One region of the Streptomyces sp. NPDC001709 genome, then DNA from elsewhere that is predicted to be linked to it. Evidence: riboswitches for the same ligand, from Rfam matches in the RefSeq annotation. Region 1 holds a riboswitch; each other region holds the start of a gene.

Region 1 (9,947 bases):
GACAGTACAAGCTCCTCGACTTCAACCCGCGCATGGGCGCCCAGTTCCGGCTGTTCGAGAACGAGTCGGGAGTGGACGTCGTACGCGCCATGCATCTGAACCTGACCGGCCGCCCCGTTCCGGAGGGGGAACAGCGCGCCGGCCACCGCTACATCGTGGAGAACATCGACCTCCCCGCCCTCCTCGCCTACCGCCGCAGCGGCTATACGACGCCGCACGCGCCGGCGAAGGCGAGCGGGACGGAGCTGGCCTGGCTCGCGGGTGACGACCCGCTGCCGTTCCTCACGATGCTCGCCCGCTTCGTGCGCCCGGGCGCGAAGCACCTCTATCAGCTGTGGCGGACCAACCGCCGCGGCAGCAGCACCACCTCCACGAAGTAGGCAAGGCCACCGAGAGTGGCGCACCGTGTCCTGGGGAGGGACTTCGTGACTCGACCGGTTGCAGTCATCGGGGCCGGGCCGTTCGGCCTGTCCACCGCCGCCCATCTGCGGGCGCGCGGCATCCCCGTCCGCGTCTTCGGCGACCCCATGGTCAGCTGGCGCGACCACATGCCCGAGGGCATGCTCCTGAAGTCGACGCCCGCCGCCTCGAACTTCGACTGCCCGCAGCCCGGCCACACCCTCGCCGACTACTGCGACGCGGCCGGGATCCGCCGCCTGGTGACCGACGAGGACATCATCCCGGCGGAGACGTTCATCGCCTACGGCGAGTGGTTCCAGCAGAAGCTGGTCCCCGAGCTGGAGCGGGTGCGGGTCGTCTCCGTCGACCGTGACAAGAGCGGCGGCTTCGAACTGAAGCTGGACTCGGGGGAGATGTTCACCGCGCGCGCGGTCGTCGTCGCCACCGGCCTGTCGGGCCTGGCGCACCTCCCGGCGGAGCTCGCGGGAGCCGCGGCCGACGGACCGGCGCCCACGGGTCCGGTCTCGCACAGCTCCCAGCATCACGACCTGAGCCGGTTCGCCGGCAAGGGGCTGATCGTGGTCGGTGCCGGCCAGTCCGCGCTGGAGACGGCGGCGCTCGCCGCGGAGGCAGGGGCACGCGTGCGTGTGGTCGCCCGCGGCCGCGGCCGGGTCGCCTTCGGCGCCCCGCCCTGGGACCAGCCGAAGCTGCGCCCCGAGTCCCCCTTCGGCAACGCCTGGTCGCTGTGGGCGCTCAGCTACTACCCGCACCCCTACCGCTATCTGCCCGAGGCCACCCGCCACTACCTGGTCCGCCGCGTCCTCGGACCGCTCGGCGCATGGTGGCTGCGCGAGCGCTTCGAGAGCGCCGTGCAGGTGCAGGATGTCGAGCGGGTCGTGGCCGCCGAGGCGCCGGACGGCAGCCCCGTCCTCACCGTCCGCACCCACGGCGGACAGGCCGAGCGGCTCACCGCCGACCACATCATCGCCGCCACCGGCTACCGCGTCGACATAGCGGCGATGGACTTCCTCGGTCATGAACTGCGCACCCGGCTCGCGGTGAGCCGCGGCACGCCGAAGCTCGGTTCCGGCTTCGTCTCGTCCGTCCCCGGCCTGTACTTCACCGGTCTGCCGGCGGCGTCGTCGTACGGCCCGGTGATGCGTTTCGTCTGCGGTACGGAGTTCGCCTCCCCACGCCTGGCGAAACACCTGGCGGCGGCCCACGGCTGAAGCCTACGGCCCCCTCATCTAGGGCCTGGCAGGCACCACTTGGGGACGATCAGTACGTAAGTGCCCAGGGTCACAAGGTGAGTCGGCGGGGCGCGGTATCCGTATTCTCTGATCATGGCAGCCTCCCCCGCGTATTCACTGATCGCCACCGACCTGGACGGAACACTGCTGCGCGGCGACGACACCGTCTCCGACCGGTCGCTCGCCGCGCTCGCGCGGGTGGCGCGGGCCGGTGCCCGGCACCTGGTGGTGACGGGCCGCCCGGCCCCGCGGGTACGGCCCCTCCTCGAGCTCCTCGGCTACACGGGGCTCGCGGTGTGCGGGCAGGGCGCACAGGTCTACGACGCCGCGTCCGGCCGTCTGCTGTGGTCGGTCCGGCTGGACCGGGAGCTGGCCGAGACCGCGCTCGGCAAGATCGAGGCCGAGGTGGGGCAGGTCTACGCGGCGGTCGACCAGGACGGCGTCGACGGGCTCACGCTCATCGAACCCGGCTATCGGATGCCGCACCCGACCCTGCCCGCGGTGCGGGTCGGCCGGCGCGACGACCTGTGGTGCGAGCCCATCAGCAAGGTGCTGCTGCGCCATGCCGCCCTGTCCGACGACGAGTTGGCGGCCGTCGCGCGCGCGGTGGTGGGCTCGCTGGCGACGGTCACCATGTCGGGGCCGGGGACGGTGGAGCTCCAGCCGTCCGGGGTGACCAAGGCGACCGGTCTCGCGCTCGCCGCCGAGCGGCTCGGGATCGCCGCGCAGGAGGCCCTGGCGTTCGGCGACATGCCCAATGACATCCCGATGTTCGACTGGGCCGGACACGGGGTCGCCATGGCCAACGCGCACCCCGAACTCAAGGCGGCGGCCGACGAGGTCACTCTGTCGAACGAGGACGACGGCATCGCCGTCGTCCTCGAAAAACTGTTCCCGACCGACTGACCGGCACATCAGTATCCGGCCGTCCGGGAAGACGCGGCGGCCGCCCCGCACGCCCCGTCCGTCAGGTGCGGGAACGTGCCGGGCGGCCGATGCCGTGCCGCTTCACCGAGGCGCGGCCGGACAGGCGGTCCCGCCGGTCCTCGGGGACTGTCAGTACGCGCTGAACACGTTGTCGATCGACCCGTACCGCGCGGCGGCGTAGTTGCAGGCCGCGGTGATGTTGGCGACCGGGTCGTAGGGGGAGAACGCGGTGCCGGCCACGTGGTAGGCGTTGAAGGTCGGGTCGATCACCTGGAGCAGGCCCTTGGACGGGGTGCCGGCGGCGGCGTTGGAGTCCCAGTTGTTGATGGCGAACGGGTTGCCGGAGGACTCCCGCATGATGTTGCGGTAAATGCCGTTGTAGCTGCCCGGGATGCCCTTCTGGGCCATGATCGCGAGCGACTCGCGGATCCAGCCGTCGAGGTTGTTCGGGTACCCGGCGACGGTGGTGGAGGCCGTCGTGGCGGCCGTGGGGGTGGCCGCGGAGGCACTGGTGGCGCCGATGAGCGGCAGGGCGAGGACGCCGGCACCGGTGCCGGCGACGGCGAGGGTGCGGAAGAGACGGCTGGTCCGGGTACGGCGGGGCTGAGCGGCAGCAGACATGGGGAATTCCTCTCCGGCGCCTGCGAGGTGAGCTGTCGGGTTCGGGCGGGGAGGTGCCCGGCCGTGCCCGGGAAGGCACGGCTTCACCCCTAGCCGTTCCGGTGCGACGTGTGCCGTCCGGTCCGGCGACTTACCTGGGTCCCCCGCTCCTGCCGTACGAATGAGTTCGTCGATGGGTTACGCGGGCGGCGGCAGGATTAGGCGTCCGCCCGACGGCCCGGAACGTATGCGAGAGCACATGTCCGGAACAAGTGCCGGAGTCACACAACGTGCCATTTGACCTTGGTCTGTGCCGTATGTGGTGCTTGATCCTTTGCGGTTGCCAACCCTCAAGTCGCCGACGGGGCAAGGGGGAAGGGTGGTTCGGCGGGGTCGGGGCACCGATGGGCCTTCGTGACCCAACTCACGAAATAGCAAAGTATTTCAAATCGGACATGAGGGATTCGGGTGGATCGGCCGGGTGGTGGAAGCCGTGATGCGATGCCCGTCGTTGTCCTGATGGCCGCAGTGATCGCGGCGGCCGCCGTGTCATGCATGATCGTCGCGGCGTGGAGGGGGGTGTCGGCGTTACTCCGCTCGCCCCTCGGTTCGCGACAAAGTGTGCGGATTCCTGTTAAGTCGATAAATGTCCGTTCTTACCACTTGATCAAAAACATACCGGCCATGATTCGATACCGCCCGGGCTGGACCGGTGGGCGCTATCGGTGATCGAAAGAGGACCGGATACGCTGACTTGAGTGATGGCAGCGACCTATCGACAAACCGTGTAATCGCCAGCAGACACCAGCAGACAGGAGACCCCTCGTGACCGTCGTCGGGCCGTTCGGGCTGAGCGTGCGGGACCAGGCTCTGGAAGCCGATGTCCAGGCCGGATTGGCGGCTGTCGAGGAAGGCTTGCTCGAGGCCACCAAGAGCGAGGTCCCGTTCATCACGGAGGCCGCGCAGCACCTCGTTCGGGCCGGCGGGAAGCGGTTCCGGCCGCTGCTCGTGATGCTCGCGGCCCAGTTCGGCGACCCCTACGCGCCGGGTGTCGTGCCGTCGGCCGTGGTCGTGGAGCTGACCCATCTGGCCACGCTGTACCACGACGACGTCATGGACGAGGCCGCGGTGCGGCGCGGCGTGGACAGCGCCAACACCCGCTGGGGCAACTCCGTCGCGGTCCTCACCGGCGACTTCCTCTTCGCGCGCGCCTCCCAGATCCTCGCCGACCTCGGTCCGGAGGCGGTCCGGGTGCAGGCCCTCGCGTTCGAGCGGCTGGTCACGGGCCAGATCCTGGAGACCGCCGGCCCCTCGGACGGCCGCGACCCGGTCGAGCACTACCTGGACGTGCTCGGCGGCAAGACGGGCTCGCTGGTGGCGGTGTCGTGCCGGTTCGGCGCGATGATGTCCGGCGCCGACGAGACGGTCGTCGACGTGCTCACCCAGTACGGCGAGCGGCTCGGGGTCGCCTTCCAGCTCGCCGACGACGTCCTGGACATCGCCTCCGACTCGCACGAGTCCGGCAAGACCCCGGGCACCGACCTGCGCGAGGGCATCCCGACCCTGCCCGTGCTCCGGCTGCGCGAGCGCGCCGCCCGCCTCGGTCTGGCCGAGGACATCGCGCTGTGCGAGCTGCTCGACTCCGACCTCAGCGACGACGCCCGGCACGCCGAGGCACTGGCCGGGCTGCGCACGCACCCCGCGCTGGAGCAGGCCCGCCGGGACACGGTCCGGTACGCGGAGGAGGCCCGCGCGGCGCTGGCACCGCTGCGGGAATGCGACGCCAAGGCCGCGCTGATGGAGCTGTGCGACGCGGTGGTGCACCGCGCGGGCTGAGCCCGGCCGCCTGGTGCGGTACGCCTTCCGGTGGCGGGCCGGCTGAACCCTCGCCGCCTGCGGCGCCATGCCTGCGGCGCACGCCTTCGGCGTGGGGTCGGCTGACAGCCCGGCTGCCTGTCGCGGCACGCCTTCCGGCTCGGTCGGCTGACTGCGGGTGTCCGCCGCGCCGCGGCTCCCCGGCGCCGCGTCGGCCGACCCCCGGCTGCCTGCCGCACCACACCATCCGGCCCGTGCCGGGCTGACCCCGGCTCGCCGCCGTACCGCGTCTCCGGACGCTGCATCGGCCGACCTCGGCCGCCCGCCGAGCTACGTCCTCCGGCCGCCCGCCGAGCTATACCCTCCGGTCGGCCGCTGAGCTCCGCCCGCTGGTCGGTCGCCGAGCTCCGCCCTCCGGCCGCCCGCCGAGCCACGCCCACCGGTCACCCATCGAGCCACGCCCACCGGTCACCTATCGAGCCACGCCCGCCGAGCCACGTCCTGCGGCCCCGCGGCCATCCGCCGAGCCGTGACCTCCGCCGCCCCCGGCTGCCCGCCACACTCGGCACCCCCGGTGCAACCAGCCGCACGAGCCCAGGCGACCCCGTCCGGCTCCGCCCGTTCCGGTGAGACCCTTACGGGTCGGGGGAGTCGTTGCCCCTACGTGTCATACCGCAGGCGTACACGGAGTTGGCTCCGTGGTCTGACGCTTCCTCATGGCCGATTTGGTGAGATGGAAGCCACGGAAATCACCACTCCTCACCGATTCGGGTGAGAATGGCGGCTCTGGTGGACCAGCGTGAGGACAGCCGCCGCCGACGACGGAGGTAAGGCACACATGGCACCGTACGAATCCGACGACGCAGTGGACGCCGCGCGAGGGGACGTCGCGCGGGACGCGGCCCCGCACGCCGGACGCCGCAAGGCCGCCCGCTACGCGGTCCCGGTCGCGGTGGTGGGGGTGGCGGCGGCCACGATCGGGCTGGTCCCGGCGCTCGCCGCCTCCGGTGACCCCGACCTGCCCAAGATCACCGCACAGCAGCTCATCGAGAAGATCGCCAAGTCGGACGTGCAGCAGCTGTCCGGCACCGTGCGGATCAACACCGACCTCGGCCTGCCCAACCTCGGCGGCCTGGAGGACAGCCTGGCCTCCGGCGCAGCCAAGGGCTCCGGCGACGGCTCCTCCGCCGACCCGCAGTCCAAGCTCACCTCGCTGGTCTCCGGCACGCACACGCTGCGCGTGGCCGCCGACGGCCCCGAGAAGCAGAAGCTGTCGCTGCTGGAGAGCGGTTCCGAGTACAGCCTCATCCACAACGGCAAGAACGTGTGGGGCTACGACAGCAAGAGCAACGAGGTCTCTCACGGCACCTCGGCCGACTCCGGCAAGGAGCGCAAGGCCGAGCCCCCGGCCACGCCGAAGGACTTCGCCGACCAGGCGCTGAAGTCGGTGGACGACACCACGTCCGTCACCGTCGACGGCACCGAGCGGGTGGCCGGCCGCGACGCCTACAAGCTGCTGATCAAGCCCCGGCAGTCCGGCACGACGGTCGGCGCGATCAGCATCGCCGTCGACGCGAAGACGGGCATGCCGCTGAAGTTCACGCTGACGCCGAAGAGCGGCGGAGCCGCCGTCCTCGACGCGGGCTTCACGCAGGTCTCCTTCGCCGAACCGGCCGCGTCCACCTTCGACTTCACCCCGCCCAAGGGCGCGAAGGTGACGGAGGAGAAGCGGGACCCCGCGGCGCGGGAGCACGCTCCGAAGGCCGGCGAGGGCTTCCTCCAAGGCCACGACGGGGGCACCGTTCTCGGCAAGGGCTGGACGTCCATCGCCACCTTCGACACCGGCTCCAAGGCCGGCCTGCCCACCGGCGGCTCCAGGGCCGGTGACCTCGGCGGCTTCCTCGGCTCGATCGGCGACAAGGTCTCCGGCAAGTTCGGCAAGGGCACGGTCTTCTCCACCCGCCTGGTCAACGCCCTGATCACCGACGACGGCAAGGTCTACGCCGGCGCGGTGACCAAGGACGCCCTGGTGAAGGCGGCGAACGAGGGGAAGTGATCCGGTCCGGGCACTACGGGCCGTGATCGTGCGTTGACCCTTCAGGGAGTGCGGATCGAGGGGGAGCCGATGGACGGACCGTCCGCCACGGAGCGGGACGCGGGGGCCACGGGGGAGGCCGGGGACGCCGAACGGCGTGCCCCGGACCGGGCGGAGGCGAGTGTCATCGTCACCCGCGGCCTCACCAAGCGCTACCGCGGTGGACAGCTCGCCGTCGACGGCCTCGACCTGACCGTCCCGGCGGGCAGCGTCTTCGGCTTCCTCGGACCGAACGGCTCGGGCAAGACCACCACCATCCGCATGCTGATGGGCCTGATCGAGCCGACGGCGGGCACCGCCCGCGTGCTGGGCCGCCCGATGCCCCGGGCGGCCCGTGCCGTCCTGCCGCAGGTCGGCGCGCTCATCGAGGGCCCGGCCCTGTACGGCTTCCTCTCCGGCCGGGACAACCTGCTGCGCTACGACGCCGCCGACCCGACCGCCGACCCCCGCACCCGGCGTGTCCGCGTCGCCGCCGCCCTGGACCGGGTGGGCCTCGGGGCGGCAGCGGGCAAGAAGGCGAAGGCGTACTCGCTCGGTATGAAACAGCGCCTCGGTCTCGCCGCCGCGCTGCTCCAGCCGCGCCGGCTGCTCGTCCTGGACGAGCCCACCAACGGCCTCGACCCGCAGGGCATGCGCGAGATCCGCACCCTGATCCGGGAGCTGGCCGCCGACGGCACGACCGTCTTCCTCTCCTCCCACCTCCTCGACGAGATCGAGCAGGTCTGCACCCACGCGGCGGTCATGGCGCGGGGCCGGCTCGTCACCCAGGGCCTGGTGGCCGACCTGGCCGCCGGGGCGCGCGGCCGGCTCGTGGTGACCACCCCGGATCCGGCCGAGGCGGCCCGGGTGCTGAAGGAACAGGGCGCCGGTGATGTCACCGCCGACGGCGACCGGGTCACCGGTGAACCACCCGCGCGGGACCTCGCCGAGGTGAACGCGGCCCTGGTCGCGGCGGGGATCCGGGTCCGCGGGTTCACGGTCGAACGGGCCTCGCTGGAGGACGCGTTCGTGGCACTGACGGGGGAGGGTTTCGATGTCGCGGGCTGAGACGGCCCCCGGATCCCAGACAGCCCCCGGATCCGAGGCGGCCCCCGGATCCGATACGGTCCCGGTCTCCGCCGTACGCCGGCCGAGTCCTGTGTGGACGTTCGGGCTGCTGCGCAGCGAACTGGTCATGACCGTCCGCCGCTGGCGCACGCTCGCCCTGCTCGGGGTGCTGGCCTCGGTGCCGGTGCTGGTCGGGATCGCCGTGAAGATCCAGACGCGGGGCGGTGGCGCGGCGGACCACAGCGGCCAGGGCCCGGCGTTCATCACGCAGATCACCAACAACGGCCTGTTCCTGGTGTTCACGGCGCTGGCCGCGACCCTGCCGTTCTTCCTGCCGATGGCCGTCGGGGTCGTAGCGGGCGACGCGATAGCCGGCGAGGCGGGCGCGGGCACCCTGCGCTATCTGCTGGTCGCCCCGGCGGGGCGTACCCGGCTGCTGCTCACCAAGTACACGACCGTGATGGCCTTCTGTGTGCTCGCCACGCTGGTCGTGGCCGTCTCGGCGCTGGCCGTGGGCGCGCTGCTGTTCCCGCTGGGCGACCTCACGACCATATCCGGCACCCGGATCAGCTTCACCGAGGGTCTCGGCCGGGCATTGCTGATAGCCCTGGTGGTCGCGGCTTCACTGGTCGGCGTGGCGGCGCTCGGCCTGTTCGTGTCGACCCTCACGGGCAGCGGCATCGCGGCGATGGCGACCACGGTCGGTCTGCTCATCACCGTCCAGATCCTCGACCAGATACCCCAGTTGCACGCGCTCCAGCCGTACCTCTTCTCGCACTACTGGCTGTCCTTCGCCGACTTGATGCGCGACCCCGTCTACTGGGACGACCTGGTGAGGAACCTCGGCCTCCAGGCGCTGTACGCGGCCGTGTTCGGCTCGGCGGCCTGGGCGCGGTTCACGACGAAGGACATCAGCGCATAGGCCCCGTCAGGTGCTGTGGTACGGGAAGCGGGCGAGGGGCGCGTCCTGTGTGAAGAACGTCTTCGCGCGCGTCAGCGCGTCGGTGTCCTTCAGGACGTCACCGGGCGCGGTGCCGTTGCCGAGCAGTACTCCGCCGAAGCGCATCCCCATGTAGGCGGCGGAGTTGTTGAGCGTGCCGACATAAGGGTCGGCGACGGACGTCTCGTCGTGCGCCAGCGCGGCGATGCCCCAGAGCGTGCGGCCGGCCAGGGTCGCCTTGAAGTCGACGCCGGGGATGCGCAGCCAGCCCGACCAGTGGTCCAGGTAGCGCTTGGTGAGGCCGGACACCGAGTACCAGTACAGCGGCGAGGCGATCACGATGTCGGTGGCCGCGAGCGTGGCGTCCAGCAGCAGACCGGCGGTGCTGTCCGCCGACGGCCGTACGTGCTCGCTGTCGTGCCGCAGGTCCGCGAAGTCGGGCAGCGGGTGCTCGGCCAGGCGGATCCAGCGCTGTTCGACGTCACCGGGCAGTTGCTCGGCCGCCGCGCGGGCCAGCAGCTCGGTGTTGCCCTCGGCGCGGGCGCTGCCCAGGACGAAGAGGAAACGACGGCTCATGGGTCCCCCAGGTGTGTGCTGTCGTACGGTCGATAAAGGCGTATGCATTTTATGCACACGCAAGCAATTCGCGCCAGGGTGTTTCAGGGTGCGGCTGGTGCGAGGCTGTGACGCTGCGGTGACGCGGAAGCCGAAGGGAACCGACACACTGGTTGGCAGGACGCGTACGACCGGATCGTGACGCCGGGGGAGCGAGGGAAAACCGATGTCTCGACTCAGCTTCGAGAAGAAGCGGGCGCAGCAGCCCGCGGCGCATCCGGCGGTGGTGGCCGTCCGGGTGTTCGGCGCGGGAGGTGCG
Region 2 (9,947 bases), on a different contig from region 1:
GGGCAATCTGCTGGGTCTCGCCGACCGGGACGGGCTGGACAACGTCCGGGTGGCCAACGGGGACGCGATCATCCTGCTCAGGGAGATGCTCACCCCCGACTCGCTGGACGGGCTGCGCGTGTACTTCCCGGACCCCTGGCCCAAGAAGCGGCACCACAAGCGGCGGCTCATCCAGCCCGAGTTCCTGACGCTCGCCGCGACCCGGCTGAAGCCCGGCGCGCTCGTGCACTGCGCGACCGACTGGGAGTCGTACGCCGAGCAGATGCTCGAGGCGCTCACCGCACACCCCGACTTCGAGAACACCCAGGCGGACGGCGGTTTCGCGCCGCGCCCCGGGTTCCGGCCGCTGACCCGTTTCGAGGGCCAGGGGCTGGACAAGGGACACGTGGTGAACGACCTGCTGTTCCGTCGCGTACCGCACCAGGTCCCAGCCCACGAACCGGATCAGGAACGATAAACAGCTCCAGCCCCTCGTCCCACCACCGTTAGGGTCGATGCCGTGGCCACCAGTCCTCCGTTTCCGACGTATCCCCCGGCCCCCGAGGGGCCCGTGTTCCGCCATCCGCACTGGTGGCAGCGCAGGTGGGTGCGGTACGGGGCACTGATCACACTGCTGGTGCTGTCCGGGCTGGTCATTCTCGCGCTGGTGCGGCGGCAGACCGGTACCGAGGGGTTTCTCGTCGGCCTCGGGCTGGCCGTGCTGCCCGTGCCGTGGCTCATCGCCGCCTTCCGGTGGCTGGACCGGGTGGCACCGGGCCCCTGGCGGAACCTGATCTTCGCCTTCGCCTGGGGAGCGTGCGCGGCGGCGCTGATAGCGATCGTCGCCAACAGCTTCGCGACCAAGTGGATAGCCACCGCCACCGCCGATCCGGCCAGTGCGAACACCCTCGGCGCCACCGTGATAGCGCCGATCGTGGAGGAGTCCGCCAAGGCCGCCGCCGTACTGCTCGTCTTCCTCTTCCGCAGGCGCGACTTCACCGGGATCGTCGACGGGGTGGTGATAGCCGGGATCACCGCCACCGGGTTCGCGTTCACCGAGAACATCCTCTATCTCGGTACGGCCTTCGGGGCCGACCAGGTCAGCGGCGGTCAAGGCATCGCCTCCGTCACCGCGGCCACCTTCTTCGTGCGCATCGTGATGTCCCCGTTCGCGCACCCCCTGTTCACCACCCTCACCGGCATCGGCTTCGGCATCTCGGCGCTGTCCGCCGAGCGCCAGCACGTCCGGCGGGTGCTGCTGCCGGTGTGCGGTCTGCTGCTCGCGATGAGCATGCACGCCTTCTGGAACGGCTCCTCCACCTTCGGCGAGTTCGGGTTCTTCGCCGTCTACGGCGGATTCATGGTGCCCGTGTTCGGGCTGCTGACCTGGCTCGCGATCTGGACGCGGCAGCGGGAGCTGCGGACCGTGCGGGAGGAGCTGCCGGCATATGTGCTGGCCGGCTGGCTGGGGCTCGCCGAGCCGTTCGCACTGGGGTCGATGCGTGCGCGGCGGACCGCCCGTGACTACGCCCGGCACCACGGCGGCCGGCCCACGGCCCGGGCGGTGGCGCGGTACGAGGCGTACGCCACGTCGCTCGCGTTCCTGAGGGCCCGGGGGCGCAAGGGGAAGGCGGGGAGCGACTTCGTCGTACGGGAGCGGGAGCTGCTGGACGAGCTGTGGCGGCGCAGGGATGCGGCCCGGCCGGCGTTGGAGTACGCGGCGCGTGCGACTGCGCCGGCTCGGCCGATGTACCCGGCGCCGGTGCCTACGGCGTTCGGGCCGGGTTACGGGTACCCGGCGGTGCCGTATCCCGCGTACAACCCGTATCGGTCGTAGCCGGTCGGGCTGCCGGGAGTTCGGCACCGCCGGAATCCGCCGTCGTGGCTGAGCGCCGTTCGGCGGGAGGGATTACTCAGGCCGACGCCGCCGTCAGGCTCGCCACCTCGGCCTCCGTCAGGCTCAGGTCCGCCACCCCCAGCAGTGCCGGGAGCTGCTCCACCGTGCGGGCGGAGGCGATCGGGGCCGTGATCGTCGGCTGGGCGGCCAGCCAGGCGAGGGCGACCGTGGCGACGGGGGCGTCATGGGCGGCGGCGATCTCGTCCAGGGCCGCCAGGACCTTCTGGCCGCGCTCGGAGTCGGCGTACTCCTGGGCCCGGCCCGCGCGGGCGCTGTCGACCTTGGTGCCGGGGCGGTACTTGCCGGTCAGGAAACCCGCGGCGAGGGAGAAGTACGGCACCGCGGACAGGCCTTCCCTGGCGGCCAGGTCCTGCAGCGGGCCCTCGTAGGTGTCGCGGGAGACCAGGTTGTAGTGGGGCTGGAGGGCGACGTAGCGGGCCAGGCCCTCGCGGTCGGAGAAGTCGAGGGAGGCCTTGAGGCGCTCGGCGCTGATGTTGGAGGCGCCGATCTGGCGGACCTTGCCCGCCTTCACCAGCTCGTCCAGCGCGCCGATGATCTCGTCGACCGGGATCTCGGGCTTGTCGAAGTGGGTGTAGTAGAGGTCGATGTAGTCGGTGTCCAGGCGGCGCAGGGAGGCGTCGGCGGCGGCCTTGATGTTGGCGGCGGACAGTCCCTGGTACTCGGGGTGCTGGCTGACCTTGGTGGCGATGACGACGTCGGCGCGGTTGCCGCGGGCCTTGACCCACTTGCCGATGATCGTCTCGGACTCGCCGCCCTCGTTGCCCTCGATCCAGGCGGAGTAGGAGTCGGCGGTGTCGATGAAGTTGCCGCCGGCGGCCGCGTAGGCGTCCAGGACGGCGAAGGAAGTCTCTTCGTCGGCGGTCCAGCCGAAGACGTTGCCGCCCAGGGACAGCGGGAAGACCTCGAGGTCGGAGGAGCCGAGTTTGCGCAGAGAAGTCATGCTTTACACCAACGCCGACGACGGATGATCTCATTCCGTCGCCGGCGCCAGGATCCCGCCAAGGGAGGAATCAGGGGGTGAGGCCCTTGTCGCGCAGCCACGGCGCCGGGTCGATGGCGCCGGCCTGGCCGTTCGGGTGGACCTCCAGGTGCAGGTGCGGGCCGGTGACGTTGCCGGTGGCGCCGACCCGGCCGATGACGTCGCCGGTGGAGACCTTCTGGCCGACCGAGACGTTGATCGAGGACTGGTGGCAGAACCACAGCTCGGTGCCGTCGTCCAGGGTGAGGACGGTGCGGTAGCCGTAGGCGCCGGCCCAGCCGGCCTGGGTGACCGTGCCGCCGTGGACGGCCTTGATGAGGGTGCCGGTGGGGGCGGCGAAGTCGAGGCCGGTGTGGTAGCCGGAGGACCACATGGCGCCGGGCTGGCCGAAGGTGCCGGTGATCGTGTACGAGACGACGGGCAGCGTGTACTGCTTGGCCAGCTCGGCCAGGCGCTTGGCCTCGGCGGCCTTCTTGGCGTCGGCCTCCGCCTTCTGCTTGGCGGCGGCGGCCTTTGCGGCGGCGTCCTTCTCCGCCTTGGCGGCCGCGTCGGCGGTCTGCTTGTCGGCGGCGGCGAGCGCGGTGGCGGTGGCCTTGCTGTCGGCCTTGCTCTGCTGCTGCTCGGCCTGGGCCATGATCCGGTTGCGCAGGGCCTCGCCGGCGTTGCCGCTGTCCGCGCTGTCGGAGGTCACGCCGACCTTGCTGAGCGCGGTGGCGGGCTGGGGCTTGGCACCGGAGTCGTCGCCGAAGAAGTGGCTGACGGAGTCCAGGTCGGGCAGGGATATGGAGACCGGCGGCTTGCCGGTGTTGGCGCTGGCCATGCCGCCCGCGCCGACCGCGGCGATCACGCCGACGCCGAGGACGGTGGAGCTGCGCGCGAAGCCGCCGCGCTGCTTGGCGACGCGGTGCCGGCCGCGGACCTGGGCGAGGGAGTCCTCGGTGGGGTTCCACTCCTCCCAGGGGCCCTCCTCGGCGCGGTAGGCGCCGTAGCCGAAGGTCTCGGGCTCGGCCCCCTCGGGAACGAACGGGGCTTCTGGGGCAGGCCGGTTGGACGCCACTAGGGCGCACTCCTTTCCTTCCTCCGCCTACCGGGTTAGCTGACGGGTTCGGAGCAGGAAGGTCTCCTACGCGCGTATACCGGCCATGGCTGCACGGCGGTATCCGCGTGATTCACCCCAAGGTGGTGGTTCCCCGGTTCCCTCGCGGGATTCGGCGCGTGCGCACGGAGCCGCCTCTTGTGACGGCTGGGACGACCGCGCTGCGTTATCGAACGTTAATAGACCCGCCAGGCAGTTTCCAAGCCCGTTCGGCTTGATCATTAACGATTTCGGGCGTGGACTTACCGGCTACGACCACTGCAAAACGGGCGAGTTGGCCGCCATTCAGGAGTCTCGGCGTTTTTGATGGTGACTCAGATGTTATGCGGAGGGCTTCCGTCCGATCACCGTCGGTGACGGTGATCGAAGCGGTGTGCGTTGCACCCCGCACATGGGGTACTCTGGAGTCACAACGACGCGGGGTGGAGCAGCTCGGTAGCTCGCTGGGCTCATAACCCAGAGGTCGCAGGTTCAAATCCTGTCCCCGCTACTGAAGGCTCAGGGCCCGGAAACCAATGGTTTCCGGGCCCTGAGTGTTTTCCGAAGCCGGCAGGACGCGGCGGACGGACGGCTCACCCCAGCAGGTGGGCGTTCGGCGCCTTGGCGATCTCCGCCAGCTCCGGCAGTACGACGACCTGCCCACCCCCGGCGACCAGCACCCCCGTCCCGTCGGCTCCGGCGACGAACGTGTCCGGCTCCCGCCAGGCCGTGACCACCCTGCGCACCCCCGCCCGCAGAATCAGCTCGGCACAGGGCGCGGGCCGCGAGGCCCGCCGGGCACAGGGCTCGAGGCTGCTGTACACGGTGGCGGCGGCCAACCGCGGATCCGCCGGATCCACCTTCGCGAGCGCCGCCTCCTCCGCATGGACCACGGGGTCGCCCCCCTCGCGCGAGTGTCCTCGCGCGAGCTCCGTACCGTCGGCGGCGACCACCACCGCGCCGACGCTGAACGCCGTCTCCGAGGGCGGGCACAGCGCGGCGAGTTCGCAGGCGGTGCGCAGCCAGTGGCGGTCGGCGGCGGTGGGGAGCGAGCCGGTGCCGGGGGCCGTGGGCTCGTAGCGCATGAGGACCACGTCCTCGATACGGCGGGTCTCGGTCAGGCGCAGCCGGCCGGCCTGGTAGACGCCGGGGCCGAACAGGCGAGGGGCGCCCGGGTCGCCGACGAACAGCGGGGCGAGGACCAGCTGGAGCTCGTCGGCGAGGCCCTGCTGAAGGAGTTGGGTGTGGACCGTGCCACCGCCCTCGACCATCAGCCGTCGTACGCCCCGCTCGTCGTGCAGATGGGACAGCAGGGCCCGCCAGTCGAGGTCGGGGCCGAGCGGGACGACGTCGGCGGTGCCGCCGACGCGGCGGGCGGCCTGCTCGGCGCCCTTGTCGGTCGTGTAGACGAGCTTGTCGCCACCGGTGTGCCAGAAGTGGGCGTCGGGGTCGAGGTCACCGGTCGCGGTGACGGTCACCTTCAGCGGGTACTCCGGCCTGCCCTCCCGGAGCCGGGCCGCGCGGCGCTCGGCGGAGTTGACCAGCAGCCGCGGGTTGTCGGCGCGGATCGTGCCCGCGCCGATCAGGATGGCGTCGACGGAGGCCCGTACCGCGTCGACCCGGTCGAAGTCGGCCGGGCTGGACAGCAGCAGCCGGTCGGGGCCGGTGTCGTCCAGGAAGCCGTCGAGGGAGACGGCGGCGGACAGCAGCACGTACGGGTACGACATCGGCGCGGTCTCCCTGCAAGTCTTGGTTCAAGTTTGAAACAAACCTACACTGGCGGCATGACGACCCGCTGGCTCAGCCCCGAGGAGCAGCGCGCCTGGCGCGCGTATCTCGCCGCGACGCACCTCCTGGAGGACGCGATCGACCGGAACCTCCAGCAGGAAGCCGGCATGCCGCACCTGTTCTACTCCGTGCTGGCCAATCTCTCCGAGGCGCCCGACCGGCGGCTGCGCATGACCGACCTCGCCGAGACGCTGAAGATCACGCGCAGCAGGCTGACGTACGCGGTGACCCGGCTGGAGCGGGACGGGCTGGTGCGCCGGGAGGACTGCCGCTGGGACAAGCGCAGCAGTATCGCCGTGCTGACGGACGAGGGGATGGCCGTACTGGAGCGTACGGCGCCCGGGCACGTGGAGACCGTGCGGGCCACCCTGTTCGACCGGCTCAGGCCGGAGCAGGTGGCGCAGCTGGAGGAGATCTGCACAGGGATCGCCCACGGGTTGCAGGGTGAGGGCACCGAGTCCGGGACGGAGGACGTCCCCTGGCGGCGCCGATCGTCCTGTTCGGGTTCCGCGTCCCCGTCGCCCACGGCTCCCGAAAAGTGATTGCTTTAACTTTGAAACATGAGGTAGGGTCCCCCGTACCGCTGCTTCAAATCTGAAGCAAAGCCCGCCTTCGGAGGGACCCGCATGCTCGACACCCCCGCCGCCACGCCGCGCGCCCGCGTCCGGGTTCCGCTGCGCTTCCACGACGGCTACAGCGTGGACGCCGAACTCGTCACCTTCCACGGCCTGGCCGACGGCCAGGAGCACATCGCCGTAGTCCTCGGCGACCCGGCTCCGGACTCCGTCCCGCTGGTGCGGCTGCACTCCGAGTGCCTGACCGGCGACGTCTTCGGCTCCGCCCGCTGCGACTGCGGACCCCAGCTGCGCGAGGCGGTCGAGCGCATCGCCGACCGCGGCGGCGTCCTGCTCTACCTCCGCCAGGAGGGCCGTGGCATCGGCCTCTACAACAAGCTCGACGCGTACGCCCTCCAGGACCAGGGTCTCGACACCTACGAGGCGAACGCCGCGCTCGGCCTGCCGGAGGACGCCCGCGACTACACGGCCGCCGCGCAGATGCTCGCCGCCCTCGGCATCGACGAGCTGGACCTGCTGTCCAACAACCCCGACAAGGCCGAGCAGTTGCGCGCGCTGGGCGTCGTCGTACGGGACCGGGTGCCGACCGGCGTCTTCACCACCGCCCACAACGTCCGCTACCTGCGCGCGAAGGTCCTCCAGACCAGCCACACCCTCCCCCTGGCCGAACTGAGCGTGGGCTGAGCGCGGCCTGAGCGGGGGCTGAGCGGGGCAGGCAGCCGGGGCTGCCGATCACCCCTGCCGACGGCCGGGGAGGCGGAGGGCCGGGAGGGCCGACAGGGCCAGCAGGAGCGCCGCGAGGGTGTACGCGGTGCGGAAGCCGGTCGGGTGCATGCCCGCCGAGGCCAGGACCAGCGACAGTACGGCGGTGCCCGCGGACGCGCCCAGCTGGGAGTTGATGCTCAGCGCGGTACTCGCCGCGGCCAGCCGGTCCGCGGGCAGGTCCCGGCTCGCGGTGGTCATCGTCGGCATCAGCACCATCCCGGTGCCGACGCCCATCACCATGGCCGATGCGACCATCCGCCAGGGCGCGACCTGGGGCACCCCGGTCTGCCAGGCCATCAGCGCCATCCCGAGGGCGGCCACCGCGATCCCGGCCGGGATCAGCCGGCGCGGCGCCACCTTGTCGATCCGCCGCGCCGCGATCTGCATCGTCGTACCGACCACGAGACCGACCGGCGCCCCCAGCAACCCGGCCGACGTGGCGCTCAGGCCCCGCTCCTGCTGCCAGTACAGCGGGCCGAGCAGCATCGAGCCGAAGTAGCCGCAGGTGAACAGGGCGAGCGTGCCGGCGCCGGCGGCGAAGGTGCGGTCGCGCAGCAGCCGCAGGTCCAGCAGCGGCGCGGACGCGGTGAGGGCCCGGCGTACGAAGGCCGCCGCGAGTGCCGCGCCCGCGAGTGCCGGCACGAGGGCACCGGGCGCGGTGAAGTCGCCACGCTCACCGCCGCGGGCCAGGCCGTACAGGAGCAGGGCGAGGCCGGGCGAGAGCATCAGTAGGCCGGGGAGGTCCAGACGCGCGGGGGTCCCGGTCTTCGGCGCGTCCGCCGGCAGCAGTCGTAGCGCGAGGGCCAGGGCGAGGGCGCCCACGGGCAGGTTGACCAGGAAGATCCAGTGCCAGGAGGCGGCGTCCACCAGCCAGCCACCGAGCACGGGTCCGGCGACCGGCCCCACCAGGATGGGCAGCCCGCCCACGGCCATCGCGCGGCCGAGCCGGCTGCGGTCGGCGGCGCCCATCACCATCGCCATGCCGACCGGCTGCAGCAGCCCGCCGCCCAGCCCCTGCACGGCCCGGAAGGCGATGAGACTGCCCGCGTCCCAGGCGCACGCGGCGAGCAGTGAACCGAGGGTGAAGAGGGTGAGCGCGGTCAGATAGGTGCGCCGGGTGCCGATCCGGGCCATGGCCCAGGCGGCGGTCGGGATGACCGCGGCGAGCGCGAGCGTGTAGGCGGTGGCGGTCCACTGGATGGTCTCCAGCGAGGCGCCGAAGGACTGCGAGAGCCGGCGCAGTGCGACATTGACGATCGTCATGTCGAGCACCGCCATCACCGAGCCGGTGACGGTGACGGCCAAGGTGCGGTTCAGGGCGCGGTTCAGGGTCGCCGACGGGTGCGACGGGTGCGACGGGTTCGCCGACTTCGACGAGTGCGACGGGTTCAGTGGGTTCGCCGGGTCCGGTCCCGGGTGGGCCGGTTTCGCGGCGGGCTCGGTCCTGCGCATCTCCCCCACCCCGCCCTCAGCCCGCGTACGGGCGCTCGGCCCGCGCGACCCGCAACGCCCGCCCCCACCAGGAGAGTTGGCCGAGCATGCCCTTGGCGGCGCCCGCGCACACGGCCGCGTCGCGCGGGGTGCCGTCCTCACCGAGGCCGGACCAGGGGCCGTGCAGGCTGACCGAGTCGCGCACGGTCGTCGCGTGCAGTTCGGCGAAGACCAGCCGGAGCTGCTCGACCGCGCGCAGCCCGCCGCCGAGGCCGCCGTACGACACGAAGCCGACCGGCTTGGCCCGCCACTGGGTGTAGTGCCAGTCGATGAAGTTCTTCAGGGACGCGGGGAAGCTGTGGTTGTACTCGGGCGTGACGACGACGAACGCGTCGGCCGCGGCGAGCCGCTGCGAGACGTCCCGCAGCGCGGCGACGGCCTCCGGGCTCGGCGTGCCGCCCCAGTCGGGCAGCACCAGCGGCAGGTCGATCTCACCGAGGTCGATGACATCGAGGTCGAGGCCGGCGTCACCGGCGGCGGTGCCGAGGAACCAGTCGGTGACGGCCCGGCCCTGCCGGCCTTCCCGGACGCTGCCTACGACGACGGCGACGCGCAGCGGTGCTTCGTGGGCGGCTGCGGACTCGGCTTCGGCTTCGGGTGCGGATACGGCTTCGGATACGGCTTCATTGCCGGCGACAGACACGGGTGTCCCCCTTTGCTGCTGGCGGTCGGCCGCCCGTTGCGGCCTCCCGGAGAGCAAGGTACAACGGTCGTTGTAGAAAGTGCAACGCTCGTTGTAAGTCGGGTAGAGTGACCGGTCACGAGGAGGCGGATGTGGGCGAAACGAACGAGTCCCGGCTGGCACAGGCGCGGCGCGAGGTGTCACCGCGCAAGCTGGAGAAGCAGATGGCGATCGCGAGCGCGTCCTGCACGCTCTTCGGCCGCGAGGGCTATGCGCGCGCCTCGGTCGACGCACTGGCCGCCGAGGCCGGCGTCTCCACACGCACGCTGTACAACCACTTCCCCGGCGGCAAGGCGCAGCTCTTCCAGACCGTGGTGACCTGGACGTCCAGCGAGGTCCGCGACGCCCAACTGGCGCGACTGCGAGCCGTGTTGGACCCCGAGCGGCCGCCGCGCACGGAGGACCTGGAGCGCGATCTGGTCGCCCTGGCGCGGGCGTTCGTCGGACTCATGGCCGACTACCCGAACCACTTCGCCCTCGTCCGCCACATCCACGCCGAGGCCGACCATGTACCGCCGGAGGTCCTGCAGGCCTGGCACGAGGCGGGTCCGGAACCGGTCGGCCGGGCCCTCGCCGAGGCGATGACACACCTCGCGGACGCCGGCCTGCTCGACCCGCACGGCGACGCCACCCTGGCCGCCACCCACTTCATGGCCCTGACCAGCCACACGATCGTCCAGTCCACCCACTACGGC
Region 3 (9,947 bases), on a different contig from region 1:
CGGCGAGGACCTCGGCCTCACCCAGGACCTGGTCGACCGTGCGGCGGCCGAGGCGGGCCTGGTCTCGTCCGTCCAGGCGGTGTACCCGCTGCTGGACGACGAGGCGGCGGCCCGCAAGCGGCTCGCGGACGCCTTCGCGGTCGAGGTGGACGGCATCGGCCTGGACGAGCTGGCCGGCGGCTGCGGGGTCGCCGAGTCGGTGCTCGCGGCGCTGGACCGGGCGGGCGTGCCGTACGCGGGTACACGCGTGGCCGTACAGGGGCTCGGCACGATGGGCGGGGCAACCGCGCGGTTCCTCGCGCGCGCGGGGCTGACGGTGGTGGCGGTCGCCGACATCAAGGGCACGATCGCCAATCCGGCGGGGCTCGACGTCGAGGCGCTGCTGGCCGCGCGGGACGGTTACGGCACCGTCGACCGCCGGGTACTGCGCCCCGGCGACCGCGAACTGCCCGGCGACGCCTGGCTGTCCGCCGACGCCGAGGTGCTGGTGCCGGCGGCCGTGTCGTACGCGATCGACACCGCCGACCAGGAACGGATCGGCGCCCGCTGGATCGTGGAGGCCGCCAACATGCCCGTGCTGCCGGAGGCGGAGGAGCTGCTGGCCGCGCGCGGGGTGACCGTGCTGCCGGACGTGGTGGTCAACTCCGGTACGAACGCCTGGTGGTGGTGGACCCTGTTCGGTGACATCGGCGCCGATGCCGAGCAGGCGTTCGCGCACATCCGGCGCTCCATGCGCACCCTGGTCGGGCTGGTGCTGGACCGTGCGGACGCCGACGGTACGACCCCGCGCGCGGCCGCGCACGCCGTGGTGACCGACCGGCTGCCGGAGATCGCGGACCGCTTCGGGTGGTACCGGTGACGACCCCGGACGCGCTCTTCGAACAGCCTGGAGGACCTGGCCCTTTCGGCGCCGCCCTTGACGACGGATTAGGGTGACCGCGTGGCGAGAGTGCGGTTGAGCGTGGCCGAGCGGCGGGAGGAGCTGCTGCGGGCCGCCATCGGGCAGATCGAGGCGCGGGGCGTGGCGGCGGTCAGGATCGCCGACGTGGCCGCGGTGCTCGGGGTGAGCAACGCGCTGGTGCTGTACCACTTCTCGACGAAGGAGAAGCTGGTCGCGGCGGCGTTCACCTACGCGGCGGAGGACGATCTCGCACATCTGCGCAAGCTGCTGGGCCGGCGGACGTCCGCGCTGCGCCGGCTGCGGGCCGCGGTGCGCTGGTACGCGCCGACCGGACAGGCCAAGGGCTGGCGGCTGTGGATCGAGGGCTGGGCCGTGGCGCTGCGCGAGCCCGCCCTACGGCAGGTCACCCGGGACCTGGACCAGCGGTGGAAGGCCGCGATCACCGAGGTCATCGCCGAGGGCGTGGCGGCGGGCGAGTTCGCCTGCGCCGACCCGGCCGGCGCCGCGCTGCGGCTGACCGCGCTGCTGGACGGGCTGGCGGTGCAGCTGACGTCGTACCCGGGAGCGGTGCCACGGGCGCGCGCGCAGGAGTGGGCCGACGACGCGCTGGCCCGCGAACTGGGCCTGGAGCGCAGTGCGTTGACCGAGCGCTAGGGCCTGTCGTTTGGATCAGGCCGGCTGTAGGTCACGGCGCCTTCCAACCGACCCGAGCGGGGTCTGGTGCGTGCAGCTGCAAGGCGGAGGAGGGCGCCAACGCGATGGGGGTCCCCCCGCGATGGGGGTCCCCCCGCGCGAGCGAAGCCGAGCGTGGGGGAGAAGCCGAGCGTGGGGGAGTTGGCAACCGACGACAACGCCGCAGATGTGCGTGCCAGACCCCGCGACGCCGGGATGATCCAAACGACAGGGCCCAGGGCCTGTCCGGGCTGCGCCGGCGGGCCCGGCGCCACGGTGACGAGCCACCGCCCGCACCGCATCCCAGGCCAAGGCGCCCCGCCCCGGACAACCGCGCCCCGCACCGCAGGCCGCACGGTGCGAGGCACGTCGGTGGGGGTCAGGCCACCGAGGCGATCCGCATCTTGATGTCGTCGGGCGACAGGGTGCCCTTCGCCGTGACGTGGTCGCCGGAGGACTCGCCGCGCAGGCGGCGGCCGATCCACGGGACGAGGTACTCACGGGCCCAGTGGACGTCGTCGCGCCGGATGTCCAGGGTGCCCCGGGGCGGCAGCGGCGGCCACGGCTGCTCGGGGTCGGCCGGGATCGGCAGGCCGAGGGCCTGGCCGGCGCGCAGCGCCACGCGCGTGTGCCCCTCGGGCGAGAGGTGGAGCCGGTCGCTGTCCCAGGCCCTGCGGTCCTGCACGGACTTCAGGGACCACAGGTCGAGCACGGGACAGCCGTACCGGTCCGCGATGGCGCGGACATGGCCGTTGTACGTGGCGATCTTGCCCCGCAGGTGCTTGAGCACCGGGACGCCCCGGGTGTCGAAGCCGGTCGTCACCAGCACCGTGCCCGCGGCTTCGGCCAGCCGGGCCACGGCCCGCTCGAAGCGCTCGGCCACCTCGTCCGGGTCGGTGCCGGGCCGGATGATGTCGTTGCCGCCCGCGCAGAAGGAGACGAGGTCCGGGGCCAGTTCGACGGCCTGCGGGAGCTGGTCCTGCACGATCTGGTCGAGCAGCTTCCCGCGGACCGCGAGATTGGTGTACTTGAAGTCGCCTTCGGGCCGCCGGTCGGCGAGCAGTACCGCGAACCGGTCGGCCCAACCGACGAACGCCCCGTCGGGCCCGGGGTCGCCGACGCCCTCGGTGAAGCTGTCCCCCACCGCCACGTACGACCCGATCACTGATCTGTTGTCATTCTTCGAATCGTCTGCCACGTCGGACCATGATTCCCCTTCCGATGTGACCTACGCGACCGTAAGGAGGGGTTGACGAACGGTGAGATGAGACACCCTTAAATAATTTGCCAATCCAGGAATAGGGCTGATCCCGGACGGGTTGACGGTGTGACTCAGCCGACGGGGACGCCATGCCGGCGGAGGTAGCCGACGGGGTCGACGTCCGAGCCGTAGTTCGGCGTGGTGCGGATCTCGAAGTGCAGGTGCGGGCCGGTGACGTTGCCGGTCGCGCCGGACAGGCCGATCTGCTGGCCCTCGGTCACGGTCTGCCCGGCCGAGACGGAGAGCTGCGAGAGGTGGGCGTACTGCGCGTAGTAGCCGTCGTTCAGCCTGATGACGACCTGGTTGCCGTACGCGCCGCCCCAGCCGGCGGAGACGACCGTGCCCGCGGCGACGGACTTCACCGTGGTGCCGGTCGGTACGACGAAGTCGACGCCGGTGTGGTAGCCGCTGGACCACATGCTGCCGGCCACGTGGTAGCCGGTGCCGACGACGGCGCCGGTCACCGGGAGGGTGAAGCCGGTGGTGGTCGTGGTGGCACCGGAGGACTGGGGTGCCGGTGCCGCCTGGGACGCCGAGGAGTGCGACTCGGCCGACGGCCGGCTCGGGGCCGCGGACTCGCCGTGGGTGTGCGCCGACTGCCGGTCGAGCGCGAGCTTCAGGCCCGGGTGGATGAGCGACGGGTCGTCGCCGACGGCCCGCCGGTTGTCGTCGTAGAGGCGGTGCCAGCCGCCGGAGACGTGCTGTTCGTCGGCGATCACCGAAAGGCAGTCGCCGGACTTCACCGTGTAGGTGTGCACACCCGGATTCGCCTGCGCGGCCGCCTTCTTCACCGGTGACTGAGGGGACTGCGCGGCTTTTACGGAAAGGGGCTGCGTGCCGGTGGCGGCGTGGGCTCCGGTGGTTCCGATGAGGGGGAGGGCCAGGGCGGCGCCACCGGTTCCGGCGACGGCGATCGAGCGGGAGAAACGCGGGGGCTTGGGACGTCGGTGCTTACCCTTCGCGGGCATGGCGCATTTCCTCTCCGACGCCTGCGAGGTCAGCTGTCGGGTTCGGGCTGGAGCGGCCCGGCCGCCGTGGCGACTTCACCCCTAGCCTGTCGCGGAGACCGGACAGGCAGTCGTACCTGGTGGGTCCCCCGCTCCTGCCGAACGCGGGTCAAGTGTGGGACTCCGGGCGGCGGCAGGACTCGGCGTTCCGTCCGGATTGGTGGGGAACGTAAGCGAGCAAGACGCACGGAAACAAGCGGCCGGTTCCCGCCGTTCCGATTCCCGAAGATCGAATGCGGGAATTCACGATCACCCTCCGTGAATTCCCGCCCGCCGACACCTTTCAATTCCCCTTTTCAGCATGAAAATTACGTGAACATGACGCGCGACGCACGGTCATGAATATGACGCTCCTCACCCGCTCTTCCACCACGACCCCTCATTCCACAGCGAGTTGCAACGAAGGCGCCAATTCGGGCAGAAAGCTCAGATGCGGCGCAGCCGGAGAACCATCGCATCAAGGTCGCCCTTGAGTCCGGTGCGCAGACCGTGGTGCAACAGGACGGCACCCCGATGAACTTCACCCGTTTCGCGGCATTCGTACGATGCCGTCGGGTCGAGTCCGCGCAGACGCAGCGCCGGGACCGGCTCGCCGTGGCTCTGCGCCTGGAGCCAGGCCAGGACCACCGCCTCCTCCCCGCGGACGTACTGGACCGCGCTGAGGCCGCCGGCCGGGGGCCGCAGCCGGTACAGCTCGCCGTGCTGGACGACGGTCCGGATCTCTTTGTAGAGCTCGACCCACTGCCGGGCCTCGGCCAGCTCCTCACCGGTCCACTCGGTGAGGTCGCCACCGACCCCGAGGACCCCCGCCATGGCGCTGACGAAACGGAACCGCAGGGTGCTGACCCGGCCGTTGAGCTGGGTGTTCGGGCTGTCCGTGACCCAGGCGGCCATGACCCGGGCCGGGTGGATCTGGCTGAAGCCGTGCTGGATGGCGAGCCGGTCCAGCGGGTCGGTGTTGTCGGAGGTCCACACCTGGTCGGTGCGACCGAGCACACCCAGGTCGATCCGGCCGCCACCGCCCGAGCAGGACTCGAAGGCGACCCCCGGGTGAGCCGCGCGGAGCCGGTCCAGCAGGGCGTACAGGGCGCGGACGTGGTCCACCCACAGGCGCTGCGGATATGGCTCACCGGGCCAGCCGGCGTCGGTGAAGCAGCGGTTGAAGTCCCACTTCACATAGTCGATCGGGGCGCTGGAGAGCAGGGTGTCCAGCTGCTCCCAGAGGTACTCCTGGACGTCCTCGCGGGCGAGGTTGAGGACGAGCTGATTGCGCAGTTCCGTCCGCTTCCGTCCTGGTTGGTACTGCACCCAGTCGGGGTGCGCGCGGTACAGGTCGCTGTCCGGGTTGACCATCTCGGGCTCGACCCAGATGCCGAACCGCATCCCCAGGCCGTGCACCTGGTCGGCGAGGGGCTTGAGCCCCTGCGGGAAGCGGCCGGGGTTCGGGGTCCAGTCGCCGAGCCCGGCGCGGTCGCTGGTGCGGGCGCCGAACCAGCCGTCGTCCACCACGAACAGCTCGACCCCGATCCCGGCGGCCCGGCGGGCGAGCGCGAGCTGCTGGTCCTCGGAGATGTCGAAGTTCGTCGCCTCCCAGGAGTTGAAGAGCACCGGCCGGTCCCGCTCGGCGTCCGGGATGACGTACGCGCGCTGGTAGGCGTGCCAGGCGCGGCTCGCGCCGCCGAAGCCGCCGTCGCTCCACAGGCCCGCGAAGACCGGGGTGGTGTACGACTCCCCCGGCTGGAGGAGCAGCAGGCCCGAGTCGTCGTAGCCGGCGCCGCCGGTGATCTGCACGCGTGCGTCCGGGAGTTGGGCGACCGCGATGCGCCAGGAGCCGGACCAGCCGAGCGCGCAGCCGTAGACCTCGCCGCGCTCCTCGGTGGCGTCGGTGTCGAGGGCCACCCAGGGCAGGTGCTGGTGGCCGGTGTGGCCGCGGCGGCTGCCGATGACCTTCTCGCCGTAGGTGAGCGGGGCGGCGGTCAGGCGGGACTCGGCGGCCCAGCGGCCGTGCAGCTGGGACAGCCGCCAGCCGTCGCGGTCGGGCAGGGTCCAGGTGGCCGCGTCGGCCCGCAGCAGCTCCACGCGCGCGTGGGAGCCGTTCGCCACGGTGACCCAGCGCTCGACGACGTCACCGCGCATCCGGTAGTGCAGGGTGACGGCAAGGCCGTCGTCGTCGAAGCGCAGGCGCAGCTCGTCGCCCTCCGTCTCGTACGCCCCGAAGCTCCACTCCGTGCCGCGGCGCTCGTCGGTGCGCACGGACAGGGCGGGGCGGGCGAAGCGGGGGCCGCCCTCGACGGGGTACTCCTCACGGCCGTCGAGCGGGGACTCGAAGGGCCAGTACCCGGGCAGCGGGTCCGCGGCCAGGGCCTCCGCGTCCGCGAGGGCGATGCGCGGCCCCCAGTGCAGGTGGAGCAGCTCGTCCGTGTCGGTGAGATGCAGGGCATAACTACTGGTGGGCCCCGAGAGGAGCCAGGTACGACCGTCTTCGGCGATGTCCACCACTAAGACCTCACAGGTGCCAACAGATCCGCTCAAGTGCCAACATCATCGGGGGCGCGGCACCTGGTGACAATGCCTGTGGACAACTCCTTGCCCGAGGAAACCGATGTCGTATCGTCGACGGAGTGCCCGCCGGCGAGACGCGGCGGCGGGGCCCCGACCCGGGAGGAGCCCCCCGTGACGCAGCAGGTCCCGTCGACCGAGCCGGAGCTGGCCGGAGTCCGTAATTTCCGCGACGTGGGCGGACTGCCGACCGAGGACGGACGGCGGGTGCGGCACGGCGTGCTGTTCCGCAGCGGCCATCTGGCGCACGCGACCGAGGACGACGCGGCCTTCCTCGCCTCCCTGGGCCTGCACACGATCTTCGACTTCCGCAACGCGGCCGACCAGAGGCTGGAAGGCCCGGACGTCGAACTGCCCGGCGTGCGGAACGTGAACCTGCCGCTGAGCGACCCGGCGGACGGCGCCGAGTTCTGGACGATGGTCCGCGACGGCGACCTCGACCAGCTGCGCGGGATCCTCGCCGACGGCAAGGGGGCGGCCCGGATGATCGCCTCGTACCGGTCGATCGTCAAGGAGCGCACCGCCGAGCACTCCCGGGTGCTGCGGGCGCTCGCCGAGGACAGCGTGCCCGCCCTGATGCACTGCGCGGCGGGCAAGGACCGCGCGGGCATCTCCATAGCCGTGACGCTCCTCGCGCTGGGCGTGGAGCGCGAGGCGATCGTCACCGACTACCTGGAGTCCAACGCCAAGCACCGGCGCTACAAGGTCCGCCGCAGCGGCAGCGCGGAGACCGCGTACACCCCGGAGGTGATGGAGCTGCTGAGCCCGCTGTTCGACGCGCGTGCCGAGTATCTCCAGGCGGCGTTCGAGACCATCGAGGAGTCCTGGGGCGGGGTGGACGCCTACCTGCAGCAGGGCCTCGGCCTCGCCCCGGCGGCCCGGGACCGGCTGCGCGAACGCCTGCTGGACTGACCCGTTCCCCGGGCCCGGCAGCGGTTCCGGCCCGCCTGTCAGCCCTTGGCGCCCACCGCGAACAGCAAGTACAGGAACGCGGCCAGGACATGGCCGAGCGCGATGTAGATGATCAGCCGGATCCACAGGGCACGGGGAAACTTCGTCTCGGGGTTGCTCATGACAGCTCTCCGGTCAGCGGCCCCAGGCACAGCGTGGCCGTGGGGCTCTGCAGCAGGGTGTGGACGAACAGCAGCTCGACGCCGTCGTGGTCCTCGGCGGCGAGCCGGTGCGGGGTCAGGGAGTCGAAGTGCGCGCTGTCGCCGGGCGCGAGCAGGTGCGCGGTGTCACCGAGGCGCAGCCGCAGCCGGCCCCTGAGGACGTAGAGCCACTCCTCGCCGGGGTGGACGCGCACGATGTCGCCCTGCGAGCCGTACGGCACGCGCACGCGCAGGGCCTGCATGCCGCGGCCGGGCACCCCGGCCTGGAAGTACGTCCAGCCGCCCGCCCGGGTCGGCTCCATGTCGCCGGCCCGCACGATCGCGTCCCGGTCGGCGACCGTCTCGCCCAGCACTTCGGAGACGGTCGTACCGTAGATGCGGGCGAGGGCCAGCAGCATCGGCAGCGAGGGCTGCCGCCGTCCCGTCTCCAGCCGGGACAGATGGGCCGGTGAGAGCCCGGCGGCGCGGGCCGCGGCTTCCAGGGTGAGGCCGGCGCGCCGGCGCAGTGCCCGCAACTGCGGTGCGACGGCGGGCAGCTCGTCGCCCGGGCCCGCCGACGGGCCGGCGTCTGAGGCGTTCATGCCTCCATTCAGCCCCGGTATTGCCCGTGGGGCAATTTTCTTGCCTCTGAGGCAAAAACCAATGCCTCGGAACCCACGCCTCGCTCGTCCGGCGCCCCCTCCCTGCTACACTCCCCTCAAGAGTTGAACACGTTCAAAAGCAGGGGGACCGCATCATGGCCGCATCCGGCTCGCCCAACCCGAGCGACTCACCCGCCGTCGCACTCGGCCCGCTCGCTCTCTTCTTCGGGATCGTCGCCGCCACCAGTGCGTGGCCCACCCTCACGTTCTTCCTGTTCCCCTGGTCGCTCCTCGCGGGCGGCTTCGCGGTCACCTTCGGCGCCATGGCCGTCCACTACGCCGCGTGCGGCATCGGCCGGCTGTGGACCGCGGTCACAGCGACGGTCCTGGGCGCCGTCGGACTCGCCGACCTCTTCCTCCTCTTCGTGGCGCTTCCCGGCTAGGGACCGGTCAGCGGTTGGCCACCGCCTGCTTGATCAGCGTCTTGCCGAAGTCCCACATCAGGCCGCCACCGCTGTGTGCGTCGTCCATCACGGCGATGAACGCCGCCACGAACCGGTCCACGTCCGCCTCGTCGATGATCAGCGGCGGGATCAGCTTGATCACCTCCAGGTGGTCACCGGAGACCTGGGTGAGGATCCGGTGCCGCTGCAGCAGCGGTACGACGACCATCTGCGCGAACAGGCCCTTGCGGGCGGCCTGGAGCATGGCCCAGCGGCTGCGCAGCTTCAGCGAGGACGGCTTGCCGAACTCGATGCCGATCATCAGGCCCCGGCCACGGACGTCGGCGAGCAGCTCGTACTTGTCGATCAGCGCGCTCAGCCGGGACTTCAGCAGCTCGCCGGTCCTGCGTACGCCCGCGACGATCTGCTCGTTCTCCATGGCCGACAGCACGGCGAGGCCGCACGCCATCGCCTGGGCATTGGAGCCGAAGCTCGCCGAGTGAACCAGTACGCGGTCCATGGTCGAGTAGACCTTCTTGAAGATCCACTCCTTGCCGAGCGTGGCGCCGACCGGGACGTACCCGCCGGACAGCGCCTTGGCCACGCACACCAGGTCCGGTTCGACGCCGTCCTCGTGCTGGTAGGCGTAGAAGTCGCCGGTGCGGCCGAGGCCGGTCTGCACCTCGTCGGCGATGAGCAGCGCCTTGTGCTGGTGCAGCAGCTCCTGGGCCGCGCGCAGATAGCCGGGCGGGGCCTCGTGCACCCCCTTGCCCTGGATCGGCTCCACGATCAGGGCGGCCACGTCGCCCTGCTTCAACTCCCGGGCCAGGGCGTCGAGATCACCGAGGGGTACGGCGGTGTCGGGCAGCAGCGGGGCGAAGCCGTCGCGGAAGCCGCGCTCGCCGTTGACCGACAGGGAGCCGGTGGTCAGGCCGTGGAAGGCGTGGTCGCAGTAGAGGGTCCTGGGCTTGCCGGTGGCGTACCGGGCGAACTTCAGGGCCGTCTCGACGGCCTCCGTGCCACTGTTGCCGAAGAACACCCGGTCCAGGTGGGGGCTGTGGGCGAGGAGCCGTTCGGCGAGGAGGCCGGGCAGCGGCTGGCAGTCGAAGCGGGTGAGGTCGGCCAGGTCCAGGTCGAGCACGTCGTGCAGCGCCTTGCGGACGACCGGGTGGTGGCGGCCGAGGCCCATCACCCCGAACCCGGCGAGCATGTCCAGGTAGTCGTTGCCGTCCGCGTCGAAGAAGTGGGCGCCCTCGGCGCGCTCGTAGACCTTGTCGAAGCCGATGGTGTGCAGCATGCGCGGGAGCTGCGGGTTGAGGTGCCTCGTGTGCAGCTCGTAGCGTTCGGCGCCGCGCTCGGCGAGCAGGGCGCCGAGGTCGAACTCCGTTCTCATTCACTCTCCTTGGCTGTG

Evidence for each region. A riboswitch is a leader RNA that binds a small molecule or an ion and turns the genes downstream of it on or off. The one in region 1 is predicted to bind cyclic di-AMP.
Region 2: another riboswitch for cyclic di-AMP. It lies ahead of ACWC0C_RS17970 (M23 family metallopeptidase); the one in region 1 lies ahead of ACWC0C_RS24075 (transglycosylase SLT domain-containing protein).
Region 3: another riboswitch for cyclic di-AMP. It lies ahead of ACWC0C_RS06770 (M23 family metallopeptidase); the one in region 1 lies ahead of ACWC0C_RS24075 (transglycosylase SLT domain-containing protein).

The regions. Positions count from the first base shown of each region.
Region 1 covers NZ_JBSFGB010000016.1:175,681-185,627, forward strand. The annotation lists gene ACWC0C_RS24060 (carboxylate--amine ligase) at 1-380, shown strand, start outside; gene ACWC0C_RS24065 (FAD-dependent oxidoreductase) at 426-1,628, shown strand; gene ACWC0C_RS24070 (HAD family hydrolase) at 1,743-2,555, shown strand; gene ACWC0C_RS24075 (transglycosylase SLT domain-containing protein) at 2,706-3,197, opposite strand; cyclic di-AMP (ydaO/yuaA leader) riboswitch at 3,202-3,379, opposite strand; gene ACWC0C_RS24080 (polyprenyl synthetase family protein) at 4,002-5,012, shown strand; gene ACWC0C_RS24085 (LolA family protein) at 5,830-7,047, shown strand; gene ACWC0C_RS24090 (ABC transporter ATP-binding protein) at 7,117-8,133, shown strand; gene ACWC0C_RS24095 (ABC transporter permease) at 8,120-9,055, shown strand; gene ACWC0C_RS24100 (flavodoxin family protein) at 9,062-9,649, opposite strand; gene ACWC0C_RS24105 (hypothetical protein) at 9,855-9,947, shown strand, end outside.
Region 2 covers NZ_JBSFGB010000011.1:10,575-20,521, forward strand. The annotation lists gene trmB (tRNA (guanosine(46)-N7)-methyltransferase TrmB) at 1-457, shown strand, start outside; gene ACWC0C_RS17960 (PrsW family intramembrane metalloprotease) at 500-1,816, shown strand; gene ACWC0C_RS17965 (aldo/keto reductase) at 1,893-2,837, opposite strand; gene ACWC0C_RS17970 (M23 family metallopeptidase) at 2,908-3,933, opposite strand; cyclic di-AMP (ydaO/yuaA leader) riboswitch at 3,943-4,100, opposite strand; tRNA gene ACWC0C_RS17975 (tRNA-Met) at 4,389-4,462, shown strand; gene ACWC0C_RS17980 (dihydrofolate reductase family protein) at 4,545-5,678, opposite strand; gene ACWC0C_RS17985 (MarR family winged helix-turn-helix transcriptional regulator) at 5,736-6,281, shown strand; gene ACWC0C_RS17990 (GTP cyclohydrolase II) at 6,366-6,998, shown strand; gene ACWC0C_RS17995 (DHA2 family efflux MFS transporter permease subunit) at 7,047-8,531, opposite strand; gene ACWC0C_RS18000 (NADPH-dependent FMN reductase) at 8,548-9,126, opposite strand; gene ACWC0C_RS18005 (TetR/AcrR family transcriptional regulator) at 9,345-9,947, shown strand, end outside.
Region 3 covers NZ_JBSFGB010000003.1:363,976-373,922, forward strand. The annotation lists gene ACWC0C_RS06755 (Glu/Leu/Phe/Val dehydrogenase dimerization domain-containing protein) at 1-859, shown strand, start outside; gene ACWC0C_RS06760 (TetR/AcrR family transcriptional regulator) at 941-1,555, shown strand; gene ACWC0C_RS06765 (SGNH/GDSL hydrolase family protein) at 1,953-2,738, opposite strand; gene ACWC0C_RS06770 (M23 family metallopeptidase) at 2,906-3,802, opposite strand; cyclic di-AMP (ydaO/yuaA leader) riboswitch at 3,806-3,958, opposite strand; gene ACWC0C_RS06775 (alpha-galactosidase) at 4,268-6,340, opposite strand; gene ACWC0C_RS06780 (tyrosine-protein phosphatase) at 6,515-7,312, shown strand; gene ACWC0C_RS06785 (DUF6126 family protein) at 7,351-7,473, opposite strand; gene ACWC0C_RS06790 (helix-turn-helix domain-containing protein) at 7,470-8,093, opposite strand; gene ACWC0C_RS06795 (hypothetical protein) at 8,249-8,536, shown strand; gene ACWC0C_RS06800 (aspartate aminotransferase family protein) at 8,544-9,929, opposite strand; gene dxs (1-deoxy-D-xylulose-5-phosphate synthase) at 9,926-9,947, opposite strand, start outside.